2 regions of the Actinopolymorpha sp. B9G3 genome follow, and region 2 is predicted to be linked to the other one. Evidence: predicted binding sites of a transcription regulator. Region 2 holds the regulator's gene; the other holds the start of a gene.
The links. The regulator LexA, encoded in region 2, represses DNA repair genes until DNA is damaged. The targets are predictions, from matches to a motif close to TCGAACANNTGTTCGA.

Region 1 (14,805 bases), on a different contig from region 2:
CTGGCCTTCGCCTTCGCCTTGGCCTTGGGTCGCCGGCCGCCGCGCCCGCGAATGGGGACGACCTTGGACATCTCGCCGGCCGCGGGCATGTGCCGCACACTGGTCGCGACGTAGTAGGCCGACACCAGCATGACAAGGAAGCCGAGCACGCTGACCACGATGTAGGCGGCGACACTGCGCCCGGTCGTCATCATGATCGCGCCGCCGAGCATCAGCACCATGCCGACAACAAACACCACCGCACCGAGTGCTGCGCGGCGGCGTTGTCGGGTGCGTAGATCGACCCCTCGCAGCGCCGAGGCGAGCTTAGGGTCCTCGGCAGCAAGGGCCCGCTCCATCTGCTCGAGCAACCGCTGCTCGTGGTCGGAGAGAGGCACCTGACCTCCAACGGGACACTGCCGTGTTTCGAGCTTTGCTGTGTTCGATCTTCGGGGCCTAGATGCAGTCTAAGCAGGCTTGGACCAGCACGGTAGCCGACCTCTCACGTTCGACGGTTACCGGCGCACTGTTCCGCATATGTCACGCATATGGAGCCAGGCCCGGATGGTCGCTCGCGGGTCACACGGTACCTGACGATCAGCGGTTGATCACACTCGCCGAGCAAGCAGGTGGATCTGGGTCGCGATGGCACGGAACGTCGGGTGTTCCGCGGCAGCTGCCTCCAGTTCGAGCAGTGCCGCGGCGGCCGACGGCTCGTCGGCGAGGGTCGCTGGGGCCAGATCGGCGAATACCCGCACACCGTGCTCGGCAAGGACGACAAGCCCGACGTTCCCGACCGCCCGGCGGAGTTGGGTGGCGGTGAACCTGCGCGGCGTCGGCCCCTCCGGCTGCCACCCTTCGGCCGGCTCCGCCAGGACGGCGCGGGCGTCGGACAAGTGCCCGCCAATGACCTTGGCCAGGACGACGGCGTACCGGTTCGCGGCCACCAGACTGAGGGCGGCGCCCGGGCGCAGGACAGCCGCCATCGACTCGAGGGCAGCGCCCGGGTCATCGACGACCTCGAGGACGCTGTGGCACAGCACGAGGTCGGCGCCCGCCGCGCCGACAAGCTCCGGCAGGTCCGTGACATCGCCCTGCACAGCCTGGACGGAACCGGTGACCGCTGCCTCGTCGGCCCGCCGCTTCAGCGCAGCGAGCGAGTCAGGACTGGGATCGACGACGGTGACCCGGTGTCCGAGCTCGGCGAGCGGAACGGCGAGGTGACCAGTGCCACCACCAGCGTCGACGACGTCGAGCTGGGCGTGCCCTGCTACGGCGGACTGCTCGGCCAGGATCGTGCGAACCAGGCGCCAAACCACCTCGCTGCGGACGGCACGACGATGGCCCGCGCCGCTGGCCGCCTCTCCACGTTGTGCGCGGGGGTCAGAGCCATCAGCGGACCGGCCGCACTCGGGCACGGGACTGTGCCTCCTCGTTCGCATGGACAACTGCTACCAGCCTATTTGTCCAGGCGCCCAGAGGTCAGGCGGCCGTGTCGCGAGCCCGCGGCTGCGGCACGGCGGCGCGGCTCACCTCGCCCGGCTCGTCGAGGAGGTCTCCGTCCCTCGGCAGGGGCGGTTGATGCGGGAGTTCGAGCAGCCGTTCGACGTCTGCCAGAAAGCGTTCGGCATCGCGGACGAGATCGGCCGCCTCCCGGTCGGTCACCGCCTGACGCAGACCGGCCTCGGCGGCCGCCCGCTTACCCGCGCCGGCCGCGAAGAAGGCCGCCCACTCGCCCAGCTCCGGCGTGACGCGGGCGAGCATCGTCCAGGCATCGCGCTGCCCGCGCCGGCCGCTTGGCCTGGACCGTCCGGCCAGGACCGCGGCGGCGGTGCGCAGCGCTGCGATGTGCGCGGCGACGTAGCGCTCTGCAGGCGTCGCGGCCAACTCCGCCTCGGCGAGGGAGGCCCGGGCACGCTCCAGCGCGACGAAGACGCCCGGTCCGAGCGGTGCCTGAAACTCAGGTGTCGCGTGCGTCCGCATGCGGGACTCCTTTCACGAAAGCCGGACGGCACCGACGCAACGCAGTCGGCACGCGCCCGGCGACAACCTCGGCTTCGAGCTCGTCGCACCAGCCGCCGGGCGAGGCACTTCCCCTGCCCTGCGCACCTCGCCCGGACCCAACTGGCGCCCGCCGCGACAGGGTCGAGCTGTCGCACCGGGCAGTTCGCCCGCCGGGGACCCGACTCCCCGACGGACGAGATCGAACGCATGTTCGAACAATGGCAAATGTAGCCCGGCGCGACAACCAGGTCAAGAGCCCGTCGCCGCGGTCTGAGGACTGCGCACGCTGCCCTGTTGCGATCACGGCCCGGAGTCTCGCAGGGACCACCGACAACCGCCGACAGTCAACCGTCGACCGTCGACCGTCGACCGCCGACCGCCGACCGCCGACCGTCGGCTGGCGGCTGGCGACCGCCGGCTGGCGGCTGGCGGCTGGCGGCTGGCGGCCAACCGTCCCGAGATCCAGGTTCATGATCAAGAGGCGGAAACCTGGCGATCGCGGGCCATGTTTCCCCGTTACCTACCTGTTGATCATGAACCGCGGCCGGACGCGGTCTCCCCCGGTCCGTGGGCCCCCACTCCAGCGGTGAACCGGCTACAACTCCGGCGTCGTCGAGCGTCCTGCCGCCGGCACGGGATCTCGGCGTCGACGAGGCGCTGGCGTACGGCGTCGGGGCTGCACGCTCACCCCCAGGGCCTGGCGCTGCGGGCACGACGCGCCGGTGGTGTCGGGCAGCAGGTGATCGGCCGTCGGCCCCACAGAGTCCGCGCGGGCTGTCTCCCGGGCGGGGCGGCCCGCGCGGCGCCGCACACCCCAGACATGGCGAAGCGGCTGGGCCCCACCCCCGTGGGGGCCCAACCGCTCCACCGCTCGCAACCTCGGCCGCCGAGGTGTCGTCGCGCCGCCTGACTAGGGCTGTCCTTGTCCGCCGCGCGTTGCCACGGGCCGTGGTCGTTCCATGTCCGAAATCCTCGCGACTGGAAGGTTTCGCGACTATCCGGCGAGGTACTCATTCGTTCCTAGGTAGTTCCCCAGGGGAATCCCTGGGCACCCCCGACACGCCGGGCGTCCGCGAACGACTACGCTCCGACGTCTGTGGCTCGGGTCGTGGTGATCGGAGGCGGGCTGGGCGGCCTGGCGGCAGCCGCGCGCCTCGCCAAGCTGGGACACGCCGTCACCCTGCTGGAGCGTTCCTCCCACCTCGGCGGGGTCGTGCGTACGGCCGAATGCGACGACCCCGCAGTCGGCCGGTTCCGCTGGGATGCTGGACCAGCCGCGGTGACACTGCCAGCCACGTTGCGTGACCTGTTCCGCAAGTCGGGCCGACCGCTGGAGCGGGTCCTCGAACTCGCGCCGCTACCCACGCCGCGCCGGCACGTCTTCTCCGACGGCACCGCCCTTGACCTTCCAGTGGGCAGCAGATCCGGCCAACGACGCGCGGTCGAGGCAGCGCTCGGCTCCACCACGGGTGCGGCCTGGGAGGCGGTCGTCGACGAACTCGCCCCGACCTGGGAGTTGCTGCGGACCCGGGTGCTCGAGGTTCCGTTCTCCGGCGTAGGAAGCCTCGGCCCCACTGGGGTGCGGGTCCTCGTTCGCGGCCGGTCGTTGCGGGCCTTTGCCCGGCGCCGACTGACCGACGTCCGTGCCAGGAAGCTGCTCGAGTATCCGGTGCTCGCGACGGGTTCCGGCCCCGCGGACGCGCCAAGCTTCACGGCGGTGCGGGCGTACGTCGAACGGACGTTCGGCATCTGGACCTGCGCGGGCGGGTTCGGCGCACTTGTCGACGCCCTGGGCCAGCGGCTCGACGAACGTGCCGTGACCGTACGTCTCGAGGCCGAGGCGGTGGCGATCCGGGGCGACGGTGCCGTCACTGGTGTGGAGCTGCGTGGCGGGGAGCGCCTGGCGGCTGATGTCGTCGTGTCCGGCGTCGACGTACGCACCGTTGCCCGCGGCCTCCTGGCCCGGCCGCCGCGGGCCATGCGCCGCTCCGCCCGGACGCTGCGGGACGCGTCGCCTCCCCCACTCGTCCACGTCGGTCTGGCCGACGCAGCGGACGACCTCCCGCACGAGACCGTCTTCCACGGAGACGACGCCCGTGAGTCACCGACGGTGGTGGTGCGCGCACCCGACGACCCGAGCCTCGCCCCGGCGGGCCATCGCGCCGTGAGCATCATCGTGCACCGCAACGGGGGAACCGGGACCACCGCGGATCCGCTGGAGCTCCTGGCCCGGCGCGGGTGGGACATCCGCGACCGGGTCGTCGCCCGCGTCGACGGCGACGCGACGAGCTACGGACCGGCGTGGCGGGGGGCCGTCCGGGGCCTCGGCGTCGCCCGCAACCACACGGCTGTGCGCGGGCTGTTCATGGTCGGCGCCACGGCGCATCCGGGTCCTGGTGTGCCCGAGGTGTTGTTGGGAGCCGCGGCGGTCGCCACGGAGATCGGCCGCGCGTGAGGCGCCGCGCGAACGCGCCGGACCGTCAGTGGCGAACGCCGGCCTGAGCGACGTTCGAGTAGATCTCCCGGGTGGCGGTCGACCGGTTGAGCGTGTAGAAGTGCAGGCCCGGGGCGCCGCCGGCGAGCAGCTTCAGGCACAGGTCGGTGGCGACCTCCACGCCGATCGCGCGTACGGCGGCCGGGTCGTCCTCCACCGCCAGCAACCGGTCGGCGAGCCAGCCGGGGAACTCCGCGCCCGACAGTGTCGCGAACCGCTGGATCTGGCGCACGTTCGTCACCGGCATGATTCCCGGAATGATCGGGATGTCGCAGCCGTACCGGCTCGCCCGGTCCACCAGGGCGAGGTAGTCGTCGGCGTTGAAGAAAAACTGGGTGACCGCGAAGTCGGCGCCAGCCGCCGCCTTGCGGGCAAGGAACTCGGCGTCGGCGTCGAGGCTGACCGCTTCCGGGTGGCCCTCGGGAAACGCCGCGACACCCACACAGAACTCGCCCAGCTGGCAGAGCAGCTCGACCAGTTCGTCGGCGTGGTCGAGGCCCTCAGGGTGTGGTGTCCACGGCTGGCCGGCTCCGCCTTCGGGATCCCCCCGCAGAGCCAGCACGTTGCCGATGCCCGCATCGGCGTACGCGCCGATCACCGACCGCAGCTCGGCCCGGGAATGTCCGACACACGTGAGATGGGCGACGGGGGTGAGAGTCGTCTCGGCGGCGATCTGCCCGGTGATCCGCACGGTGCGGTCCCGGGTGGAGCCGCCGGCACCGTAGGTCACCGAGACGAACGTCGGCGCGAGCGTCTCCAGCTCACGCAACGCCCGCCAGAGTTGTTGTTCACCCTGATCGTTCTTCGGTGGAAAGAACTCGAACGAATACGAACGGTCACCGCGAGCGAGCAGGTCGCGGATCGTGGTGGTGGCAGGTCTCGTCGAGTGCAGTCCTAGAGCCATGCGCCCAGGTTACTGGCCGGCGGGTCCGTGCCGTCTAGGCTGGCGGACGTGCCGAACACGACGCACGTGCCCTGGCCGCCGCCCGCACCGGCCGGCGCAGAGGCAGCTGCCGCGGGCGAAACAGCGCCCGGGCACCGGCGGGCCGATGCCGGCCACGTTCTCGATCTTCCGGGCCTGCGGCAGCGGGTCGACGCCGCCCTCGACCGGTTCCTCGACGAGCGGGCCGCCGAGCTGCGGGCGATCGACCCCGAGCTCGACGTCCAACTGGACGTGGTCCGTTCGTTCGTCGCGGGCGGCAAGCGACTGCGGCCGGCGTTCTGCTCCTGGGGCTGGCGTGGTGCCGGCGGCGAGGCGGACGATCCGCGGATCGTGACCGCCTCGGCCGCGCTCGAACTCCTCCAGACCGCGGCGATCGTGCATGACGACGTGATGGACGCCTCCGACACCCGGCGCGGAAGGCCGTCGGTGCACAGGCAGTTCGCGAGCCTGCACGCGACCAGGCGCTGGGACGGTCCGGCGGAGCCGTTCGGTATCGGTGCCGCCCTGCTCCTGGGCGACCTGTGCCTGTGCTGGTCAGACGAGATGCTGCGCGGCTGCGGCCTGCCCAACGACCGGCTGCTGGCGGCCTTCAGGTACTTCGACCTGATGCGTACGGAAGTGATGGCCGGTCAGTATCTCGACCTGGTGAACCAGGCGGCGGGAACGTCGTCAGTTCCGGCGGCGATGCGGGTGGTGAGGTACAAGAGCGCGAAGTACACCGTCGAACGGCCGCTCCATCTCGGCGGGGTCCTCGCCGGTGCGTCGCCCCAGTTGCTGGCCGCGTACTCGGCGTACGGCATTCCGCTCGGTGAGGCGTTCCAACTCCGAGACGACGTACTCGGCATCTTCGGCGATCCCCAGGTGACCGGTAAGCCCGCGGGCGACGACCTGCGGGAAGGCAAGCGCACGGTCCTCGTCGCCAAGACGCTCGAGGCCGCGACACCAGCACAGGCCGAGCGGTTCCGCACGTGCTTCGGCGACCGGGACCTCGACTCCGGTGGGGTGGCCGAGCTGCGGGACGTGATCGTGGCCACCGGTGCGCTCGCCACGGTGGAGCGGCTCATCGCCGAGCTCACCGACGCCGCGTCGACCGCGCTCGCGAAGGCCCCGGTCGCGACCGAGGACGCGCGCTCGGCCCTCGGTGAGCTCGCCCGGCTGGCGACGCAGCGCTCCGGCTAGCACCGCCCGGTGCGTCCTCAGGGCTAGGGGGTTTCCCCTGGATCTTGGCCGGGCTCGCGACGTCCCGCATCCCGCCTGGCTGCGTTCTCGTCGTCGCCAAGAGGACACCGCTCTTGACTCCTCCTCGGCCTTGCCAGCCGGGCGCGGATACGCCGCTCGCTATCCGACCCTGATCCACGGGACACCCCCTAGTCGAACGTGGGGACGTCGAGTTCGGGTCCCGTGCCGGCGAGCAGGACGGCGAAGGGGCCCCACTGCTTCTCCCTGGCGCGATCGGAGAACACGTCGAGCGCCATGCGGGCGGTCTGCGGGTTGAGCTCGGCGAGACCCGCCCATCCCTCCCACAGCACAAGGATCCCCGCGTCGTCGCGCACCTCGCTCAGGCAGTCGGCGAACGCGTCGAAGTTGCGCCCGAAGTACGTCGGGAACCCGAACGTCGCGGCAACGGTGTCGAGGAGTCCCGCCTTGTCGACCACGGTAGTCGTGTCGAACTCGACGAAGCGCCAGCCAGCCTGCTCGGCGGCCGCTTTCACCTTCGCCTCGCTCGGTGCGGACCGCCACTGGTAGACGCCGGGGGCCTGTTCCCCAGCGAGCAACTTGTCCAGCTCAGGCATCGCCCACTCCTTCCGGGCAGCTCCCCCGCGCCCGTTCCCCGGCTCCGCGTCCACGCAGGCCGGTGTGAAAAGTTCCGTGTCGAAACGGCCGGTGAGCTGACGGCGCCAGTGAAGTGACGGCGCCAGTGCCGGCGTGTGGTCAGAAGCCGAGCGCCTGGGCCTGCCGGCGTACCTGCCGACCGCGGTTGTCAGCCAGCGCCGCGATCGGTGTGCCATCGAGGCCGTCATCGGGCGTGTGGAGCCATCGGACGGCTTCCACCTCGTCATAGCCGGCGTCATGGAGGACCGTGAGTGTCCCCGCCAGGCCTTTGACCACCCGGTCACCGGCCAGGAAGTCGGCCGGGACGTGGAGCACTCCCCGCTCCCCGTGCGGCAGGGCGATCAGCTCCCTGTCGCGCAGGAGCTGGCGTACGCGGTTGACGCCCACACCGAGCCGCTCGGCCACCTCGGGGAGGTTCAGCCAGGCGGGGACGAGGTGGTCGAGGTCGTTGGTGGCGGCACTCGTGGTCGACTCGTTCCTGCTCACCCTGCCAAGCCTGCCACCGTTGCCTGGACGCTAACCGCCGGGTCTGTGAGGAGTTCGGCATCTACCCGGACGCCCCTGCCGGCGAGGCGCCGCCCCTGCACCAGGTCACGGGGCCGGCCGACGGCGATCAGCGCGGTGAGGCGGTCGTCTCCGGTGAGCCAGAACGCCGACCAGGACGGGTCGCGGTCGGGGTCCCCGCGCCACACGATCCGATCGCTCGCCGCGGGATGTCCGGCGTACTGGACAAAGCGGCCGAACTGCTCGCTCCAGACGTACGGCACCGGGTCATAGGTCTCGTCCCGGCCCAGGAGGGTGGCGGCGGCAACGGCCGGTGCCCGCAGCGCGTCGTCCCAGTGTTCGCCGCGGATCCGAGTGGCGTAGCGGGGCGACCAGCGGGCTGTCACGTCGCCAGCCGCCACGACTGCGGGCCAGCTGGTGAGAAGGTCCGGTCCCACGGCGACGCCGTGGTCTAGCGCGAGTCCGGAGCCCTCGAGCCAGGAGGTTGCCGGCCGGACACCCACACCGACGACGACGAGGGAGGCGGAGAGCCGGCGTCCGTCGGCGAGGTCCACGCCGTCAGGACGTACGGCCGCCACGCGCTGGCCGCAGAGCAACTCGACGCCGGCGGCGGCGTACCACGGCGCGAAGTGCCGTCCGACCTCGGCGGGCAGCGCGTGCGTGACCGGGGTCGCGGCCTGCTCGAGCACGGTGACTCGGCAGCCGTGCCGAGCGGCGGCCGTCGCCACCTCGGCACCGATCCATCCCGCGCCGACGACGATCACCCGCTCACCGGCCTGCAGTCGGGACCGCAGCGCGACGGCGTCGTCGCGGGTACGGAGGTAGATCGCGCCGTCGCCGGGGAGCCGGAACGGTTCGGCTCCGGTCGCGATGACGAGTCCGTCGTAGGCAAGGGTCCCAGCGTCGGTGTCGAGCTCTCCTTCGCGCAGGTCGGTCGCTGTCGTGTCGAGGCGGACGTCGACCTTCAACGCGGCCGCGTCGAACGGCAGCGTCGGGTCGTCGGCGTCGCCGAGCAGGACGGCCTTGGACAGGGGCGGCCGGTTGTACGGCGGATGTGGCTCGGCTCCGACCAGGACCAGCTCACCCGAGTACCCCTGGCCGCGCAGGGCAATGACGGCCTGCAGGCCCGCGAGTCCCGCACCGGCGACAACGACACGTTCCATCGTTCGCAGCCTATGGTGGCCTCCCATGACAACCGATCACGCGGTGTCCGGCTCGGGCGGTGCCACCGTCTCCAACACTCCTTCGCACGATGTCCTCATCGGCGAGGCGTACGCCGATGACTCCAGGCTGGCTGCCCGGGTCTCGATCTACGACTGGCAGCGGCCGCACCTCGATCTGGTGGGGCTCGCCCTTGCGCGGCTGGGCGACGTCGGCGGTCCGGTGCTGGACGTCGGTTGGGGCACTGGTGCCTACACCTCGCGCCTCCGGGCGACCAGGCCGGACCTCCGTGTGGTTCCGGTCGACCTGTCTGTGGGCATGCGGCCGGAGGTCGTCGGCGAGGTCGACCGGCTGCCGTTCAGCGACGGCAGCGCGGGCGGGGCCCTGGCGATGCACATGCTGTACTACGCGACGGATCCGCGTGCCGCGCTGGCTGAGTTGCGCCGCGTACTCCGGCCGGGTGGCCGGCTTGTCGCGAGTACGAACGCCCACGACGACAAAGCCGAGATGGGTGGGCTGTGGCAGGCGAGCCTGCGTGATCTGGGCATCGTCGACCCGCCGGCCTACTCCTTCGACGACCGCCGGTTCTCCCTCGACGTCGGCATCGAGCTCGTCCGCCAGGTGTTCGGGACGTGCGAGGTGCAGGAGCGCCGCTACCGACTCGTCGTCCCCGAGGTCGCTCCGGTGCTCGCCTACGTCGACAGCACGCGTGACCTCGCCCGTCACCTGCCGCCGTCGGTGTCGTGGGAGGACTACCGTGGAGCCGCCGAGTGCCGGATCCGCGCCGAGATCGAGCGCACCGGAGCGTTCCACGTGACCGGGCACATGGGAATCCTGGCCGCCACCGCGTGACTCACCATCCGCCCCGGCCGGAGCACGGAGAGTGACACCGCTCGACGACGAGCGGCGCGGCCTGCTGGGCGGGTTGGCACGGTGTCCCTACACTCGTGACGTCCGAACCGATTTGTCAGCGAGGCCCTCGCGTGGACGTAAGCGTCAGTGACCCCATGGTCGGTCGCCTGCTCGACGGCAGGTACCGGGTGGGGCGCCGCATCGCGCGCGGCGGCATGGCGATGGTCTACGAAGCCGTCGACACCCGGCTGCACCGCACGGTCGCGCTCAAGATGCTCCACGCCGGCCTGGCCGACGATGCCGACTTCGTCCGCCGCTTCCACCGCGAAGCGCGTTCTGCGGCCCGGCTGTCCCACCCCCACGTCGTGGCGATGTTCGACCAGGGCGAGGACGACGGCACGCCCTACCTCACGATGGAGTACGTACCCGGCCGGACGTTGCGCCACGAGCTGTCCAGCAGGGGTCGCCTTGATCCTCGGGAAGCGCTGACGTTCCTCGACCTGATCCTGCAGGCGCTCGCGACGGCACACGAGGCGGATTTGATCCATCGGGACGTGAAGCCGGAGAACGTCCTGCTCGGCGACGACGGTTCGGTCAAGGTCGCCGACTTCGGCCTGGCGCGCGCGGTCTCGCAGGCGACGAGCACGGCGACGCAGGGGCTGCTCATCGGCACCGTCTCCTACCTCGCGCCCGAGCAGCTCACCCACGGCGCGGCAACCGCGCGTGGCGACGTCTACGCGGCCGGCATCATGCTCTACGAGATGCTCGTGGGGGCCAAGCCGCACGACGGCGACTCGCCCATCCAGGTGGCGTACAAACACGTCAACGATGACGTCCCACCGCCGTCGCAGGCCGTGCCCGGGATTCCGGCGTACGTCGACGGTCTGGTCCTGCGCGCGACCGCGCGCGACCCCAATCAGCGTCCCGCCGACGCGCGGGCGTTTCTGCAGTTGGTCCGGCGGGCGCGCAGCGCGCTCGGGCAGGGGGTCGACGACGCGCAGCTCACCCAGGATCTCGGGATGGCCCAACGGCAGGGCCAGCCGTCGCAACCGCCGCGGGCCGAGCACACGTTGGTGGCGCCCATGGAGCCGATGCCGGCCGGGGCGCATCGTCAGGGGGGGCGGCTTGGTCCGTTCACCCCGAGTGGTGCCCCAGGCGTCGTCGGGGTCCGGCAACCTTCCTACGACGACGAGGACTACGAGGGTCGGCCACCGCCGCCCTGGTGGCGACGCCTCTGGGTCATCGGCGCGTTCGTCCTGGCTCTGTTCGTCGTGGCCGGCAGCGTCTGCTGGCTGGCCGCGGTGGGTCCGTTCACCCGCGTACCCGAGGTGATCGGCACGAGCAGGGCCGCCCTCCCGCAGCTAGGTGAGCGCTCCGGCGTGGTGTTCGTACCAAGGCTCGTCTTCCACGAGCAGGTACCCAAGGATCGCGTCATCCGTTCCATCCCCACCCGCGGCGAACGCATGTTCCGTGGCGGCACTGTCGAGGTCTGGGTATCCCGCGGACCGGAGCGTCATCTCGTTCCCACCGTCATCGGCATGACCGAACGTCGGGCCCGGAGGGTCGTCACGGGCGCCAACCTCGCAGTCGCTCCGATCCAGCAGGAGTACAACTCCGACGTCGAGGCCGGCCGGGTCATCCGTACCTCGCCCACCCCGGACACGCCACTTCGCCGCGACGCGCCGGTGACGCTGGTGGTCAGCAGGGGCCCGGAGCCGTTGTCCATTCCGTCCGTCGTCGGGCTCGAGATCACCCAGGCCACGACCACGCTGGAAGGGCTCGGGCTGACAGTGGCGAGATCCGACGCATTCTCCGACACTGTGCCACCGAACGCGGTCATCAGCCAGGACCCGCAGCCGGGTCAGGGCCATCGCGGCGACACGGTGAATCTCGTCGTGTCCAAGGGCCCGGAGTTCATCCCCGTGCCAGACGTCGTACGCATGGGCGAGGAGGAGGCGACGAAGGCCTTGACCGATGCGGGCTTCGAGGTCGAGGTACGCCAGTCCTCGCTCTACCTCGGCATGAACGTCATCGCGAGCCAGAACCCGCCGGCCGGACAGCCGACGCGGGTGGGGTCCACGATCATCCTCGAGAAGGTGTGAGCCTGCCTCTACGCCCCATCGGTTCTCACGTACCGGTCTCGGGCGGACTCGTGAAGGGCGCGTTCCGGGTGGCCAGCGGGATCGGCGCCTCGGCGCTCCAGGTCTTCGTCGGCAACCCGCGCGGGTGGGCCCTCGCACACGGCGACCCGGCGCAGGACCATGCGTTCCGGGACCAGTGCGCGGAGGCAGGGTTTCCGGCGTACGTCCACACGCCGTACCTCGTCAACCTCGGCTCGCCCACAGCCACGACCGTGCGGCGGTCGCTGGACTCGATCGCCCACAACCTCGCCCGCGGGCACCGTATCGGCGCGCGGGGCGTCGTCGTCCACACCGGTTCATGCGTCGCGCAGGGCGGCTTCGACCAGGCGATGCGGCAGGTGCGGGAGGGGCTGCTGCCGCTGCTGGACAAGCTCCCGGACGACGGGCCCACGCTGCTGTTGGAACCGACCGCCGGACAGGGACAGTCGCTGTGCGCCGGCGTCGACCAGTTGCCCGCCTATCTGGACGCTCTCGAACGCCATCCGAGGCTCGGCATCTGTCTCGACACCTGTCATGTCTTCGCCGCGGGCGCACCGCTCGACCGGCGGCGAGGCATGACGCGCACGCTCGACACGCTGGTGGAGACGATCGCACCGGTACGCCTGGAGCTGGTGCACGCGAACGACTCCAAGGACCCGTGCGGCAGCTTCCGCGACCGGCACGAACGGATCGGTCAGGGCCACATCGGCAAGGCGGCGTTCGGTGAGTTGCTCCGCCATCCCGCCGTTCAGGGCGTTCCGCTCATCGTGGAGACGCCGGGCGGCAAGGACGCCTGGGCCGAGGACATCGCGCTGCTCCGCAGGCTCGCCGCACGGAAACGCCGGTCCCGATGACCGGGCCACCCCCTGACCTGCGTACGCCTCACACGGCCGGAGAGGCGTCGGCACCCGAACGGCTGGACCGCGGGTCCCTGCTCGCCGTCCTCGGCCTGCTGGCGGTGACTGCGACCTGGGGATCGACGTTCTTCCTCATCAAGGACCTCGTCGTGCGGGTGCCGGTGCCGGACTTCCTCGCGGTGCGGTTCGCCGTCGCAGCCGCCGTCCTCGGGCTCCTCGCGGCCAAGAGCGTCCGCCGACTCTCCCCACCCACCCGCCGCCGCGGCATCGCCCTGGGCGCCGTCTACGGCTTCGCCCAGATCCTGCAGACCGAAGGGCTCGCGCACACGTCGGCGTCGGTGAGCGGCTTCGTCACCGGGATGTACGTCGTCATGACACCGCTGCTCGCCGGCGTGCTGCTGCGGCAGCGGATCGGCCGGGCCGCCTGGCTGGCGGTGTGTCTCGCCACTGTCGGGCTCGCGGTCCTGGCGCTGCGCGGTTTCGCGTTCGGCTACGGTGAGACGCTCACGCTCCTGTCCGCAGCGTTGTACGCCCTGCACATCGTCGGTGTCGGCGCCTGGACGAGCAGACGAGACGCGCTCGGGCTCTCGGTCGTCCAGCTGGCGATCATTGCGGTGGTGTGCGGTGTCGCTGCGCTGCCGGGCGGCATCGCGGTGCCTGACCGGACCGGCGACTGGGCGTCGTTGCTCTACATGGCACTCGTCGCCGGGGCGTTCGCGTTGGTGACCCAGACCTGGGCGCAGGCGCACCTCACCGCGACGCGGGCCGCCGTCATCATGTGCATGGAGCCGGTCTGGGCCGCCGGTTTCGCCGTCGCGATCGGCGGAGAGCTCGCGACTGTGCGGATGGTGGCCGGCGGCGGACTCATCCTCGCCGCGATGTACACCGCCGAGTTGGCGCCGGCACGCTCGCCGCGAGCGCGGTCGACCACCACGCCTTGCTGACGTTGTAAGGACGTCCACCTTCGGCTACGACAATGGCTTGAAAACTTTCGGTCCGGCGGCCATTCTCAACGCTGAGTCCCACCTGGGAACGTGCCCACAAGGTTCGCGCAGGCAGCGTCCCGTGTCCGACGAGGATCCGGCGAAACGCGCCGTCACGAGCACGCTCGAAAGGTACGACGTTGACTGCCACGACCGATGTTGCGACGAGTCCGAACCGCCCGACCACCGGGACGCCGATCCGGACCGCATGGAGTCCGCGGGAGAAGTCCAACCTCCGCAAGGCCCTGCTGTTCATCAGCCCGTGGATCGTCGGTGTCCTCGCCTTCGTGCTGTATCCGATCGTCTACTCGTTCGCCCTCAGCCTGACGAAGTACTCCGGGATGCAGGCACCCGAGTGGTTCGGCGTCGGTAACTACGTGCGACTGGTCCAGGATCCGCTGGTCTGGACCTCGATCTACAACACGCTCTTCTACTCCGGCTGGGCGGTGCCTATCGGTCTGGTCGTCGCCCTGCTGCTCGCCCTGGCGATGAACCGGCCGGTGCGGGAGGTGGCGTTCTACCGCACCGCGTTGTACATACCATCGCTCGCACCGATCTTCGCGCTGTCGTTCATCTTCATCGTGCTGGTGAATCCGGGCACGGGCATCGTCAACCAGTTCTTCGGGCTGTTCGGCGCACCGCCGACGGACTATCTCGCCGATCCGACGACCGCGAAGATCGTCATCGTCGCCACCGCACAACTGGGTGCGGGAAACGCGGCGCTCATCTTCCTCGCCGGGCTCAACAACATCCCGCAGACGTTGTACGAAGCCGCGCGGATCGATGGAGCCAACGCCTTCCAGTCGTTCTTCCGGATCACGATTCCGCTTCTCACACCGGCGATCCTGTTCAACCTCATCACGGGAATCAGTGGCGGCCTGCAGGTCTTCACCCAGGCGTACATCATGACGCGAGGTGGCCCCAGCAACGGCACGTTGTTCTACATGTACTACCTCTACAAGAACGCCTTCAGCTATGCCGAGTTGGGCTATGCATGTGCGCTCGCTCTCATCCTGTTCCTTGCCGGGGTGGTGCTCGCCGTGGCGGTCTACCAGGTGTCGAGGCGCTTCGTGAA
Region 2 (14,805 bases):
ACCCGCCGACCGGCGACGTCGGTGATGTCGAGGACGTCAGGTTCGCGACGGGCCGCCTGCCTCGGCCCACCGGCAACGGCCTGAAGCTGTGGGTTCCTCGGAACGTCAGCGCCCGGTGCCGGTGATGCGGGCGGGAATGGATTCGCCGACTCGTAGTAGACCCTCGCGGCGGGTACTGACACGACCTCCCGCTCGGGATAGCGGAGTGCTGTGAGTCGGCCGCCGAAGACACAGCCGGTGTCAAGACACATCGTGTTGTTGATCCACTCGGGTGTCGGCACGGGCGTGTGGCCGTAGAGCACCATGGCCTGGCCGCGGTAGTCATCCGCCCACGGGTACCGCACGGGCAGACCGAACTCGTCGGTCTCTCCGGTGGTCTGTCCATACAGGCAGAACGCACGGACACGGCGCGACGCGCGTCCCTGCAGGCGTTCGGACAGTCCCGCATGCGACACGACGAGGGCGCCGCCGTCCAACACGTAGTGCGAGATGAGCCCGTCGAGGAACCGCACCACGTCGGCGCGGAACTCCTCGGACTCCCCAGCCAACTGGTCCATCGACTCGGCCAGCCCATGAGAGACCCGCACGTTCTGCCCGCGCATCGCTCGCAGCAGCTTGCTCTCGTGGTTTCCGGGAACGCAGAACGCCGAACCGTCGGCCACCATGCCCATGACGAGGCGGAGGACACCAGGTGTGTCCGGGCCGCGGTCAACCAGGTCGCCGACGAACACCGCACGCCGTCCGTCGGGATGCCGCGCGTTCACCGGCCGCCCGTGTGCGTCGCGTGCCGCCTCGTAGCCGAGGGCAACGAGCAGGTCCTCCAACTCCGCGCGGCAGCCGTGCACGTCGCCGATGACGTCGAACGGGCCGGCCTCGTGGCGAAGGTCGTTGTACAACCGGGTCCGGCTGATCGTGACCGCGTCGACGTCCGCTTCGGAGGTGAGGCGGTGGACCGTGCGGAAACCTTCGCGCTTGAGGTTCCGAAGCCCGCGCCGCAACTGGCCGCTCTGGCGCCGGACGACGTTCGCACCGAACGTCCGATCGGCCCGCCCGGCGTTGCGAGCGATGCACACGCGCTCGGGAAGGTCGAGCACGATCGCCACCGGGACGACGTCGTGCTCGCGAGCCAGGCCGACCAGGGACCTGCGGGCGTCGGGCTGCACGTTGGTCGCATCGACGGCGGTGAGCCGCCCGGCCGCGAGGCGTTTGCCGGCGATGTAGTGGAGCACGTCGAAGGCGTCCTTCGTTGCCGACTGATCGTTCTCGTCGTCGGCGACCAGGCCGCGACAGAAGTCGCTGGACAGCACTTCCGTCGATGCGAAGTGGGTCCGGGCGAAGGTCGACTTTCCCGACCCGCTCGCTCCCACCAGCACCACCAGGCTCAACGTGGGAACCTCCAGCAGGTGGTCGGACGTAGCGGAGCGCGCGGCTTCGTTGGTCGATGTCGAGGTCATGGGCGCGCGCCTCCGCGATCGGACTCGCCGGAGATCTGGCGGGTGAAAACGGCCAGCTGCGTCGGCGGTCCCACCTCGGGATCGTCGGCACCGACCGGGAGCAGCCGCACGGTGTAGCCGAACCGGCCGGCCGCCTGTTCGGCCCAGGCGGCGAACTCCTCGCGCGTCCACTCGAACCGGTGGTCGCGATGGCGGAAGACTCCCGCGGGCAGGCTTTCGTACCGCACATTGTGTTCCGCGTTCGGCGTCGTCACGATCACTGTCGCGGGTGCCGCATGACCCAGGACACTGCGTTCGAGGGCGGCGAGGCGGGGCGGATCCACGTGCTCCACCACCTCCATCAACACCGCCGCGTCCAGACCCGTCAACCGGTCGTCGCGGTAGGTCAACGAGGACTGGAAGAGCGTCAGGCGCTCGCGCTTCACTTCTGGCATCTGCTCCAGGCGGAGCTTCCTCGCGGCGACCTCCAGGGCTCGCGCGGACACGTCGGTCGCCAGGACATCGGTGAACAACGGATCGGCCAGCATGGCCGCGACCAGCGCACCCTCACCGCAGCCAAGGTCCCCCACCCGCTTGGCACCCACGTCCCGCAGGACGGCAAGGACGGCGGCGCGCCGCTGCTCGGACAGCGGAACCAGTCGATCCAGCTCCCCGGCGGCTGTGTCAGCGCCGTCAGCGCCGTCGGCGCGGTCGGCGCCGTCGGCGCGGTCGGCGCGGTCGGCGCCGGCGGCGCCAGTGGACGAGGGGACGGCGTTGTCGAGCTCCGCCGGCTCCACGTCGTCGACCTCCGCCAGGTGGGCCAGCGCACTGTGGGTGAGGCCCGCCTGATGGGCGAGATACCGGTGAGTGATCAAGGCCTTGTACGGATGGGTCGCTAGCCACCCGGAGCCCGCCCGGACGAGCTTCTCCACCTCGTCCGCACCCACCCAGTAGTGCTTGTCGTCATCCAGCACGGGCAGCAGGACGTAGAAGGCGTTGAGCGCGTCGGCCAGCCGCAGACTGCCGACGAGTCGAAGATCGACGTACCGCGAGACCCCCCAGTCCGGAATCGCCTCGTCGAGCATGATCCGGTCCGCCTGCACCTGCCAGCCCAACGGCGCGAAGAGCCGCTCGGCGAGATCCGGGTCTCCACGGCACGGCAGGACAGGTATCCGTACCTCGAGCGGGAGCGCCGTCGCCGCGAGCTCAGGCCGGGCGTCGCATCGCCCGGACAAAGCGGTACGAAAGACCTTGCCAAGCGAGACGGCCAGCATGCTGGAGGCGACGTACGGCCGGTCGTTGACGTACTGGCCCAGCGCGAAACCGTCCCTGAAACGGCTCTGCCTGCCACGCACAAGCCCGATCGGATCCACCTCCAGCAGGAGCGCCACCGTGCACCGGGCAGCGCTCGCCGCGGGGTAGAACACGTGGGCCGTGCCACCGGCGACGGCGAACTCCTGCGCCCGCCCCGGGTGCTTGTGGAGCAGATAGCCCAGATCGGTGGCGGGTTCGGCAGTGGTCGTCAGAGTCAGGAGCACGAGGTGCAATCCTGCCGGACCTGGCCATCGTTGTCGCACCGGTTTGGCCAGAGCTCGGCATCGGCCGCCCCGCCGCCAGCGTTGGACGGAAAACCAGAACCCGGACAGCCCGGGCGAACGAGCCTCTCGACTCACCGCCCGGGCCGCCCGGGTTCACTCCGATCAGCTGCAGCCGCTGGTGCTGCCACATCCCTCGCAGACGAAGCAGCTCCCTGCCGGACGCATCTTCGTTCCGCAGGTAAAGCAGAGCGGCGCGTCGGCCGTCCGTCCCTGGATCGCCTCGAGGAGTTCGGTCGACGTGTGTGCCTCCCGAGGGGCCGGCTTGGCCTGCGCCTGTGCGACCCGGGACCCTTCCGGCCCGGCGTCGTCGTCCGAACCGCTCCCCTCCTGGGTGAGCGAGGCCGCATCGCCGATGTCGCTGGCATCGTCAGGTTCCGGGATCGGTTCGTACGAACCCGTCTCGAGCTGACGCTGCCGTTCCTCGGCCGAGTAGATGCCGAGGGCCGCACGCTTCTCGAACGACAGGTAGTCGAGAGCCAGCCGCCGGAAGATGTAGTCCATGATCGACTGCGCCATGCGGACGTCGGCGTCATCGGTCATGCCTGCCGGGTCGAACCGCAGGTTGGTGAACTTCTGGACGAAGGTCTCCAGCGGAACGCCGTACTGCAAGGCGATCGACACCGCGATGGAGAAGGCGTCCATGACACCCGCGAGCGTGGACCCCTGCTTGCCGAGCTTGAGGAAGACCTCGCCCAACCCGTCGTCGGGGTAGGAGCCGGCCGTCATGTAACCCTCGGCACCGCCCACGGTGAACGATGTCGTGCGCGACGGCCGAGACTTGGGCAGGCGCCGGCGCGTCGGACGGTACTCGACCACGACCTCCTTCTCCGCTTCGGCGGTGCCTGCCCTGGACCCCTCTGACGCGGGCTTCTTCTTCGCCCGCGCATCGGAGAGCGGCTGACCGACCTTGCAGTTGTCGCGGTAGATCGCGAGTGCCTTGAGGCCGAGCTTCCAACCCTGGAAGTAGATCTCCTCCACCTCTTCGACCGTCGCCGTCTCGGGCATGTTCACGGTCTTGCTGATGGCGCCACTGACGAACGGTTGCACCGCCGCCATCATCTTCACGTGGCCCATCGGCTTGATCGCCCGAGTGCCCATGGCGCAGTCGAACACTTCGTAGTGTTCCGGCCTGAGCCCTGGTGCATCGATGACGTGGCCGTGCTCGGAGATGTACTCGACGATCGCCTCGACCTGCTCCTGCTGGTAGCCGAGCTTGTCGAGCGCGCGCGGGATCGTGTTGTTGACGATCTGCATCGACCCGCCGCCGACCAGCTTCTTGAACTTCACGAGCGCCAGGTCAGGCTCGACGCCGGTCGTGTCGCAGTCCATCGCCAGACCGATCGTGCCGGTCGGTGCGATCACGCTGGCCTGGGAGTTGCGGTAGCCGTTCTTCTGGCCGATCTTCAACGCGCCGTCCCAGGCCGCGCCTGCCGCCTTGAGAACCTCGCGGTCCATCGCCCCGATCGAGCGTACGGCGTCGTTGGCAGCGGCGTGCTTGCGCATGACCCGCTTGTGCGGCTCGGCGTTGCGTGCGTAGCCGTCGTACGGACCGACGATCCCCGCCAGCTCGGCGGACCGCTTGTAGGCGGTGCCCGTCATCAGCGAGGTGATCGCCGCCGCGAGCGCCCGGCCGCCTTCGGAGTCATAGCCGTGCCCGGTGGCCATCAGCAGGGCGCCGAGGTTGGCGTAGCCGATGCCGAGCTGGCGGTAGGCCCGCGTCGTGTCACCGATCGCCTGGGTGGGGAAGTCGGCGAAGCAGATCGAGATGTCCATCGCGGTGATGACGAGCTCGACCGCCTTGACGAAGGTGTCGGTCTCGAAGCGCCCGTCATCGGTCAGGAACTTCAGCAGGTTGAGCGAGGCGAGGTTGCACGAGGAGTTGTCCAGGTGAAGGTATTCCGAGCACGGGTTGGACGCCGTGATCCGACCGGTCTCGGGGCAGGTGTGCCAGTCGTTGATCGTGTCGTCGTACTGCAGGCCGGGGTCGGCACAACCCCATGCCGCGTCGGAGATCTTGCGGAAGAGCCCCCTGGCGTCGACCTTCTCCAGAACGTCCCCGGTGATCCGGGCCCGCAGGCCGAACGGCGCGCCGTCCTCGACCGCACGCATGAACTCGTCGGAGACCCGCACGGAGTTGTTGGCGTTCTGGTACTGCACCGAGTGGATGTCGGCTCCGCCGAGGTCCATGTCGAAGCCGGCGTCACGAAGCGCGCGGATCTTGTCCTCCTCGCGCGCCTTCGTCTCGATGAACTCCTCCACGTCGGGGTGGTCGACGTCGAGGATCACCATCTTCGCCGCGCGCCGGGTCGCCCCGCCGGACTTGATGGTCCCGGCCGAGGCGTCCGCACCGCGCATGAACGACACCGGCCCGGACGCCGTGCCGCCGGAGGAGAGCAGTTCGCGGCTGGCACGGATGCGGGAGAGGTTCACACCCGAGCCGGAGCCGCCCTTGAAGATCAGGCCCTCTTCCTTGTACCAGTTGAGGATCGAGTCCATCGAGTCGTCGACCGCCAGGATGAAGCAGGCGCTCACCTGCTGCGGCGACGGCGTGCCGACGTTGAACCAGACGGGGCTGTTGAAGCTGAAGTACTGGTGCAGCAGCATCCAGGTGAGCTCATGGTCGAAGATCTCGGCGTCTGCCGGAGTCGCGAAGTATCCGTGCTCCTCGCCTGCCTGTCGGTAGGTCTTGACCACCCGGTCGATGAGCTGTTTCAGGCTCTGTTCCCGCTGCGGGGTGTCGACGGCACCCCGAAAGTACTTCGTGGTGACGATCGTCGAGGCGTTCACCGACCAGAAGTCGGGAAACTCCACGCCCTTCTGGCTGAAGACGGTCTCGCCGGTCTTCCAGTTCTGCTGTACGACGTCACGGCGCTCCCAGGTCACCTCGTCGTAGGGGTGCGAACCGGGCTTCGTGAAGACCCTCGAGATCTTCAGCCCCTTATTCGTACGTCCCCTCGCCCCCCCGCGGGTTGAGCCGCTCACCGTCTCCGTCATGCTGCCTCTCCTTGGTTCCTTCTGGTGTGTTGGTGTTCCTGGTCCGGACGCTTCCCCTCGCCTGCCCAGGAACGGGTCTGTGGCGAGCCGTTCTCCACCTGGTCCCGTTCGGCCGTCGTGGCCCTGCTCCTAGGGGTGGGCGGATTCCCGCTCGGGTGTGGGTTCGGGAACCGTCTCGGCCCGCTCGGCGCGCAGAAGCGCGATCTCGGTCTCGAAGTCGGACAGGCTCCCGAAGCTCCGGTAGACACTTGCGAACCGCATGTAGGCGACCTCGTCGAGTTCCCGCAGCGGACCGAGGATCGCGAGCCCGACTTCGTGCGACGGAACTTCGGCCGAACCGCTAGCCCGGATCTCGTCCTCGACGCGCTGTGCGAGGAGCGCGAGGGCATCTTCGTCGACGGGCCGTCCCTTGCACGCCTTGCGCACACCGGCCGCGACCTTGTCCCGACTGAACGGCTCGGTCACTCCGCAGCGCTTCACCACGGCGAGGGTGACCTGTTCGACGGTCGTGAAGCGACGCTCGCACTCAGGGCACTGGCGACGGCGCCGGATCGCGGTGCCGTCGTCGGTCGTACGACTGTCGACGACGCGACTGTCGAGGTGTCGACAGAAAGGGCAGTGCATGACGCGCGCTCCTCGGGGTCCAGGCGGCGGTGATCAGATGATCGGGCCCTGCCGTCAAGATCTGCCCGACATGTCCTGGTTCGGGGCCCAGATCGCGCTTCTCCTGGGGATGAGACTGTGGATTCCCTGGGGAGAACCTGTGGGCTTCGAATCACAACCTGTGGACGACTTACAGCTCTGTAACTACCATATCTAGGGGTACCGTACGTCGGTCGCCAGACCCATGCAAGCTTCGACGCGCCGGCGACACTCCTCTCCCCGCGTCGCTGCAGGTCAGGTGGCGCAAGGCGGGACAGAACCCGCGATAGTCGGGCGTGTCGCCGGCCAGACCTTCGGGGCGGCGATGTCAGCCACCGGAACGAACTGGGACCACGAGTGACTGGCCCATCTCCAGGTCACCGGCACTCGTCAGGCCATTGAGCCGGGAGATCTCCTCGACCGTGGCCCGGATGTCGGCATCAGGATCCACTCGTGCGGCGATCTCCCACAGCGTCTGCCCTGGCGCCACCGTCACCGTCCTGGTCCGGACCGACTGACCACCGTCAGAGCCCGCGTCGGCGGCCGACGCGCCCTGCAACAGGACAACCGAGCCGAGGACGCCGAGCGCGAGGAAGACCAGCGTCATCACCAGAACGGCGACCCGGCCCCGCCGGGTCAGGGTGACCGGCGCCTGCACGGGCTCACCCGCCACCAGCCCTCGATGACACGCCCGCACCAACCGCGGCCGTGGACCGCGCCGGGCTCGCGCCGGAGTGCGCTCGGCGGCGGCCCTGCGGGGGACCGCCTCGAGCCGTCCACTGCCCGACAGTGCCTCCGGGAGGTGGGGCGCGCCCGCCCGAGAGGTCCGCCGGGAACGGAACTCGTCGATGTGCACGACTGGCGCACTGCTGCTCATGTGCCGACCTCCTACGGCGAGGGAACGAACCTCGACCTTGCTCGACGTCGAACGACTGTTCGATCGAACGTCTGGACGATTTTCTACACCACCCCACCGACAGCCCGCCAGACCGCAGGGTCGAAAATAGGTTCGAGGCCACAGGTTCTCCCATAAGAGAGGACCAGCCCCGCCCACGTCGGCCAGGCAGACCCCCCATCGGCCGGGTGGGCGCGACCGGCGTCCTGCACGGTCCGCGACACGCTCGCGACACGCCGTCGAACAGATGTTTGAAAGTGGATGGCGGAGGCCCTACGCTCCTCGATGTGGGCACCCGGCGGGAACCCGGGAGCCCTTCCTGGAAACCCTCGGAAGGAGAACACCGCTATGCCCAAGCGGAAGAAGTCCGATCGCGACTCCTCCACCGCGGCCGTGCGCGAACTGCCCGACGGGCCGCCGGACGCCACCGGCCTCACGCCCAGGCAGCGCCGAATCCTGGAAGTCATCCGCGAGTCGGTCGAAAACCGGGGATATCCACCTGCCATGCGCGAGATCGGCGAGCTCGTCGGTCTGACCTCGTCCTCATCGGTCGCCCACCAGCTCCGCGTCCTCGAGACCAAGGGGTTCATCCGGCGCGACCCCAACCGACCCCGCGCGCTCGAGGTCTTGTTCCCCGACACGCACCGCCGGGCCGTCTCGAGTGCCCGGATGACGACGTACGACGAGACCGACAGCGGTGACGCTCATCCCACGCCGGCGTTCGTGCCCGTGGTAGGCCGGATCGCCGCCGGTGGACCGATCCTCGCCGAGCAGGCTGTCGAGGAGATCATGCCGCTCCCCCGTCAGCTGGTGGGCGAAGGTGAGCTGTTCCTGCTCAAGGTCAAGGGAGACTCGATGGTCGAGGCGGCCATCTGCGACGGCGACTGGGTGGTGGTTCGCCAGCAACCCACGGCCGAGCTGGGCGAGATCGTGTCGGCGATGATCGACGGTGAGGCCACCGTCAAGACCTACAGCCGGCGCGGCAAGCAGGTCTGGCTGCTGCCGCACAACCCGGCCTATGAGCCGATTCCTGGAGACGACGCCGTGATCCTCGGTAAGGTCGTCGCGGTCCTGCGGCGCGTCTGACCTGTCAGGGTGCCGCGCACACCACCTGACGACCGGGAGCAGCATGACAAACTCCACGACGGGGACCGACGCGACGTCAGGAGCTGACCGCGCGCGGTCCGCTGTCCCGCACGATCCACCGCCGGCGAAGGAGCCGTTGGCCCCGAACGACGGCAAGAGTCTGGTCGTGGAGGTCGAAGGGATGCGATGGGCACGCATCCCCCTCCAGACTGAACTCTTCGCCCGCGGCGACGACGTGCCGACCCGCGTGACGGCCTACGTCCGCGATGCCGCGCGCCATGTCGCGGAGAGTCCCCACTTCAGCGGGGTCTTCGAGGGACCGTGGTACGTCGTGGTGAGCGAGAAGATCGTGGCGATCTCGCAGGGACGGTCCTACTTCACCTGGGAGATCGACCCGGGACCCGCGGCCAGGGTCCTCTCCCGGCTGGTCCAGCGCACGCCGCACGGCATCGGACTCGGCAGCCCTTGGACGATGCAGCTGGCGATCAACGAGGCGGGCCTTCCCAGGATCCTGGCAGCGGCAGCAGCCAGTGTCGTCGGCAAGGCCGTCCGCCAGCGCGGATGGTTCTACGTCGTGGCCGGGCACCGGGTCAACGCGATCGACGGCCCGACGTCCTATTCGGCGTTCCCGTCCAATGTCTCGGCGAAGCTTCCGCCCAAGGACCCTGGCAAGGTGGCCACGGCCATCACCGACGCCGTGACTGCCCAGCTCCCCGAGGACATCGCCGGGACGCTGGCGGGCACCGTCGTCATCGACTCCAACGACCTCGGCCGTGACGTATTGGGACACGACACCGATCGCCGCCCCGGCTTCTTCTGCGAACTGTTCCGGGACAACCCGTTCGGTCAGGGCCGCCAACAGACCCCGATCGCGATCTGCGTACGCATGCCGGACTGATCAGGCGTCGCGGGCGGCGCGCAAACGCTGCAGCGCTCCGACGGCGACGTCGCGGTCGGGCGTGAACCACATCGGTGGCAGTGACGCCCGCAGGAAGCCGCCGTAGCGGGCCGTGACCAGCCGGGGATCGAGCACGGCGACCACCCCGCGGTCGGACGAACGCCGGATCAGCCGGCCGACGCCTTGGGCGAGCAGCAGTGCGGCATGGGTCGCCGCCACCGCCATGAAGCCGTTGCCGCCGGCCTCGTCGACGGCGCGCTGCCTGGCCGAGGCGAGCGGGTCGTCGGGACGCGGGAACGGAATGCGGTCGATGACCACGAGCTGGCAGGTGTCGCCCGGCACGTCCAGTCCCTGCCAGAGCGACAAGGTGCCGAACAACGACGTCCGCGGCTCGTCCACGAACCGGCGATGCAGCTCCGCCAGCTGCCCCTCGCCCTGGCAGAGCACCTCGAGGCCGAGGCGTTCCCGAACCGCTGCCGCGGCGTCCTGCGCGGCGCGGCGGGACGAGAAGAGGCCGAGTGTCCCGCCGCCCGAGGCCTCCATGAGCTGTGCCAGCTCCTGCAACGTGCGCTCCGAGATGCCACCACGCCCCGGCGGCGGCAATCGTCGAGCGACATAGAGGATCGCCTGCCGGCCGTAGTCGAACGGCGAACCGACATCGAGCGCACGCCACGGCAAGGGTTCCACGACGTCCGTGCCCGCCGCCGCGGCCGGGTCGGTGGAAGCGCCGCCGGGTTCTGCGTTCGCACCGCCTGTGTGACGGCCAGCCGCACGTCCTGACCGGTCTCCGTCTGGGCGGTCACCTTCTGGGCGGTCACCTTCTGGGCGGTCACCTTCTGGGCGGTCACCTTCTGGGCGGTCACCTTCTGGGCGGTCACCATCCGGCCCGTCACCTGTTGGCTGGTCGCCTACCGGTTCGTGGCCTTCCGGCGGATCAGGGAGGCGGTCGACCGGTCGCAGGCCCACCGACCGAGCCGCCGCGTCGAAGTCGCCGCCCAGCTTCAACGTCGCCGAGGTGAGGATGCACGTCCGCTCGGCCATCAGGTGCACCCGCAGCAGGCCCGACACGGACAGCGGCGCCACACACAGTTCAGGCCCTCCACGTTCGCGTTCGGCCACCCACACGACGTCGTGGGGCGACATCGCCGCGATCCGATCGGCGATGTCACGGACCTGTTCGACGTAGGCCCGCGCCTGGCGGCGTCCCGACTCCTTCTCGGCATCGCCCCCCGGGTCCTTCTTCTCCCCAGGGAACGCCGACCAGGCCGCACGTGCACTGTCACGGACAAGCGCGACCGCCGCGGCGAGCTCGCCACCCAGGGACTCCACCCGACCGAGCGCCGCAGAGGCGAGGGCGGTGCGCAGGGTCTCGCCCGCGTCCTCCAACGGATCGGCTTCGCCGCCGTCGCAGAAGGACCGGGCCCGGCGCGCCGCGCGCTGCACCATGCCGGGCGCCAGCTCCGCCGACGCCGTGCTCGTGACCCTGGCGGCCAGCTCGTGCGCCTCGTCGACGATCGCGACGTCGTAGTCGGGCAACACGGGGACGTTCTCCAGGGCGTCGATCGCCAGCAGTGCGTGGTTGGTGACGATCACGTCGGCGGCCAGCGCACGCTCCCGGGCTCGCTCGGCGAAGCACTCGTCGCCATAGGGGCAGCGCTGTGCGCCCAGGCATTCCCGCGACGACACGGCCACCTGCGCCCAGGCGCGGTCCTGGTGGGTCGGCGCCGCGTCGCGGTCGCCGTTGCCGCCGGTCTGTGCCTCGTTCTTCGCCCAGTTCCGCAACGTCAGGACCTGCCGGCCGAGCGGCCCCGTGTCGACTCTCTCGACCAGGGCTCCCTGCTCGTCGGGTACGCCGTCACGAACCCGGTGCAGACAGGCGTAGTTGTGCCGTCCCTTCAAAATGGCGTACGACGGTCGCCGGCCGAGCCGCTTCTCGATCGCATCCACGAGCTGGGGAAGGTCACGGCCGACCAGCTGCGCCTGCAGCGCCAGCGTGGCCGTCGCCACCACGACCGGGCGTCGCTCGCCCCCACCCGGATGCAGGAACGCCGGAACGAGATAGGCGAGGGACTTCCCCGTACCCGTTCCGGCCTGCACGACCAGGTGTTCACCACGCTCCATCGCGCGCGTCACGGCCTCAGCCATGACCACCTGTCCGGGCCGCTCGGTGCCGGCGAGCGCGGTCACAGCGTCCTGGAGCAGCTCACGCACGCGGGGATCCGGCCGGTCCGACGTCGATGGCGGGGCGTCGCGGGAATCCCGCGCTGGTTCGGCCATCCCGCGAGGTTATACCGCCCGGGTTCCCCGCCGGCGGCCCCTCATGTGGTGGGATTTGCCCATGACCTACGACGCCGTACCGCTGATCCCCCGCGCGGTCCTGTTCGGCAATCCGACGTACGCCACCCCCACCGTCTCCCCCGACGGCACCCGGCTGGGCTACCTCGCTCCTGACGAGGGCGTGCTCAACGTCTGGGTCGGCCCGGTCGACGAACCGGACCAGGCGATGCCGGTGACACGTGATCGCGGCCGCGGTATCCGGGTCTTCGGCTTCTGCCACGACGACCGGACGTTGTACTACCTGCAGGACGAGGGCGGCGACGAGAACTGGCGCCTGCACCTGCTCGACCTGGAGTCCGGCGCCGAGCGGTGTGTGACGCCGTACGACAACGTGCAGGTGCGGGTCCTCGGCCACAACCGCTGGCACCCGACCACGATGCTGCTCGCCATCAACAGGGACAGGCCTGAACTCCATGACGTCTACCGCCTGGACCTCACCAATGGCGAACTGGAGAAGATCCGGGACAATCCCGGCTACGTCGGCTGGCTCGCCGACACCGATCTCACCATCCAGGGTGCGGCCTCGGTGACCGAGGACGGCGGTGTGGTGTTCTTCCTCGCCGACGAGGATGGCGAGTTCCATTCCTGGCTGGAGGTTCCGGCCGACGACGCCAACACCACCAGCCCGGTCGGGTTCTCCCGCGACGGCACCACGCTTTACCTCGTCTCCTCTCTCGGCGCCAACGCGGCCCGGCTGGTGAGCGTCGACCTCGCGACGGGCAAGGAGACTGAGCTCGCCGCCGATTCCGCGTACGACGTGGACGGCGTGGAGTTCGACCCGGAGACCCGCGTGCCGCAGGCCGTGATCTTCGACAAGGATCGCAAGTCCTGGACGTTTCTGGACGAGGCGTACGGCCAGGCCGTCGAACAACTCCGGAGCTCCCTCGGCATCGACGGCGAGCTCGGCATCAACCGCACCGAACGCGACGACCGGCTCTGGATGGTGTCGGTCATGCCGTCCGACGGCCCGGTCCGCTTCTACCTGTACGACCGGTCGACGGGCGGGCTCCGGTTCCTGTTCGCGCACAAGCCGGACCTCGGCGGGTACGCCCTCGCGCCCATGGAGCCGTTCGCCTTCACCGCGCGCGACGGCCTTGAGATCCACGGCTACGTGACGTTCCCGCCCGACGTCGAACGCGAGCACCTTCCCGCGGTGCTCAACGTCCACGGCGGTCCATGGGCGCGTGACGCCTGGGGCTACAACGCCGAAGCGCAGTGGCTCGCCAACCGCGGCTACGCATGTGTGCAGGTCAACTTCCGCGGGTCGACGGGCTACGGCAAGGCGTTCGGGAACGCCGCCGACAAGCAGTGGGGCCGCACGATGCACACCGACCTGCTCGACGCCATCGAACACCTCGGCGGGCAGGGGTTCATCGACCCGGACCGGATCGGGATCATGGGCGGTTCCTACGGCGGGTATGCCGCACTGGCGGGTGCCGCCTTCACACCCGACGTGTTCCGCTGTGCGGTCGACATGTGCGGCCCGTCCAACCTCCTGACTTTGCTGGCCGCGGTCCCGCCGTACTGGAAGCCGATGGTCGCGATGATGTACGCCAAGGTCGGCGACCCCGAGACCGAGAAGGACATGCTCTGGGAACGCTCCCCCCTGTCCCGGGTCGAGGACATCTCGATCCCGGTCCTGGTGGCGCAGGGTGCGAACGACCCGCGGGTCAAACAGGCCGAAGCGGAGCAGATCGTGGAGGCCCTGAAGAGCAAGGGCGTTCCGCACGAATACCTTCTCTTCCCGGACGAAGGGCACGGCCTGGCCCGGCCGGAGAACCGCGAGGTCTACTACGCGGCGGCCGAGCGGTTCCTGGCCGAGCACCTGGGCGGGCGTTCGGAGGGCTGAGCCAGCCTCCCAGCGCGTGGTCCCGGTTGCGGACCCACTACGCCACTCCGGCCGCCAGACCGCCATCCGGCCGCCCGTGTGACGGCCCACCACGCGACACCGCCTGCCCGGCCGCCATCTGCCCGACCGCCATCTGTCCGCCCGCGCGACGCCCACCACGTGCCCCCGGCTGCCTGTCCGCCCGCGCGACGCCCGCCACGTGCCCCCGGCAGCCTGTCCGCCGTGCCACCAGGCGCGAGGCCGGGGTTCCGAAGCGGATGGACTTGAAAACCCGGTAAGAAACTGATCGCACAAGCGGCGCGACTTGCCCGGATCGGGCATGGTGGATGCATGTCGTCTGCGTACTCGCCGCTGCCGGACCGGCGCGGTGCCGGCAACCGCTTCGGTGATCCCGGCGTCGCCGGTCTCAAGATTTTGGTCCTGTTGGTCGGGTTGATGTGGGCGAGCGAGTTCCTCGACACGTTCCTCGGCGGGGCGCTCGACGGTTTCGGCATCCAGGCGCGTGACTCCGACGGCCTGATCGGCATCGCCGCCGCGCCGTTCCTCCACGCGGGCTTCGGCCACCTGATCTCCAACACGATCCCGCTGCTCATGCTCGGCGCGATCATCGCCGCGAGCGGCGCGGCCCATCTGCTGGGCGTGACCGTCGTCGTGGCGCTGGTGAGCGGGATCGGCACGTGGCTGACGTCGCCGCCCGGCTCGATCACGGTCGGCGCCAGCGGGATCGTGTTCGGCTATGCCACCTACCTCATCGTGCGGGGTATCTTCAACCGCAGCCTGGGCCAGCTCCTGATCGGCATCCTGGTGGTCGTCTTCTGGGGCGGTGCGCTCCTCAGCGGGCTCCTACCCCAGGCCGGGATCTCCTGGCAGGGACACTTCTTCGGCGCCGTCGGCGGCCTCATCAGTGCGTGGTTGCTCGGCGGTTCTCCACGGCGTACCACGTCTCCCCGCTCCACCAGCTGGGGCGCGTCCTAGCCACGTGACGGGGCGGTAGGCATGCACCGCCCGTCGTCTCCACCGCAGCACGTCACCCGCGTCGTTCCTGCATGGGCGGGCGCGGCCGATCGGCGACA

Region 1: ABNF93_RS11545 (SAV_6107 family HEPN domain-containing protein) is a predicted target of LexA. The motif match lies at 2,183-2,198, and genes of this name have one in related genera.

Annotation. Positions count from the first base shown of each region.
Region 1 covers NZ_JBEEAB010000005.1:189,217-204,021, reverse strand. Annotated here, with positions in the region: gene ABNF93_RS11555 (SCO2097 family morphological protein) at 1-377, opposite strand, end outside; gene ABNF93_RS11550 (methyltransferase domain-containing protein) at 588-1,397, opposite strand; gene ABNF93_RS11545 (SAV_6107 family HEPN domain-containing protein) at 1,462-1,962, opposite strand; gene ABNF93_RS11540 (phytoene desaturase family protein) at 3,080-4,438, shown strand; gene metF (methylenetetrahydrofolate reductase [NAD(P)H]) at 4,464-5,381, opposite strand; gene ABNF93_RS11530 (polyprenyl synthetase family protein) at 5,430-6,599, shown strand; gene ABNF93_RS11525 (barstar family protein) at 6,788-7,213, opposite strand; gene ABNF93_RS11520 (Rv2175c family DNA-binding protein) at 7,353-7,739, opposite strand; gene ABNF93_RS11515 (NAD(P)/FAD-dependent oxidoreductase) at 7,736-8,920, opposite strand; gene ABNF93_RS11510 (class I SAM-dependent methyltransferase) at 8,946-9,770, shown strand; gene pknB (Stk1 family PASTA domain-containing Ser/Thr kinase) at 9,902-11,872, shown strand; gene ABNF93_RS11500 (deoxyribonuclease IV) at 11,869-12,744, shown strand; gene ABNF93_RS11495 (DMT family transporter) at 12,741-13,691, shown strand; gene ABNF93_RS11490 (carbohydrate ABC transporter permease) at 13,871-14,805, shown strand, end outside.
Region 2 covers NZ_JBEEAB010000002.1:565,354-580,158, reverse strand. Annotated here, with positions in the region: gene ABNF93_RS05740 (polynucleotide kinase-phosphatase) at 1-1,454, opposite strand, end outside; gene ABNF93_RS05735 (3' terminal RNA ribose 2'-O-methyltransferase Hen1) at 1,451-2,971, opposite strand; gene ABNF93_RS05730 (vitamin B12-dependent ribonucleotide reductase) at 3,134-6,025, opposite strand; gene nrdR (transcriptional regulator NrdR) at 6,155-6,649, opposite strand; gene ABNF93_RS05720 (LysM peptidoglycan-binding domain-containing protein) at 6,996-7,544, opposite strand; gene lexA (transcriptional repressor LexA) at 7,911-8,648, shown strand; gene ABNF93_RS05710 (hypothetical protein) at 8,692-9,546, shown strand; gene ABNF93_RS05705 (ATP-dependent DNA helicase) at 9,547-11,823, opposite strand; gene ABNF93_RS05700 (S9 family peptidase) at 11,885-13,732, shown strand; gene ABNF93_RS05695 (rhomboid family intramembrane serine protease) at 14,063-14,707, shown strand.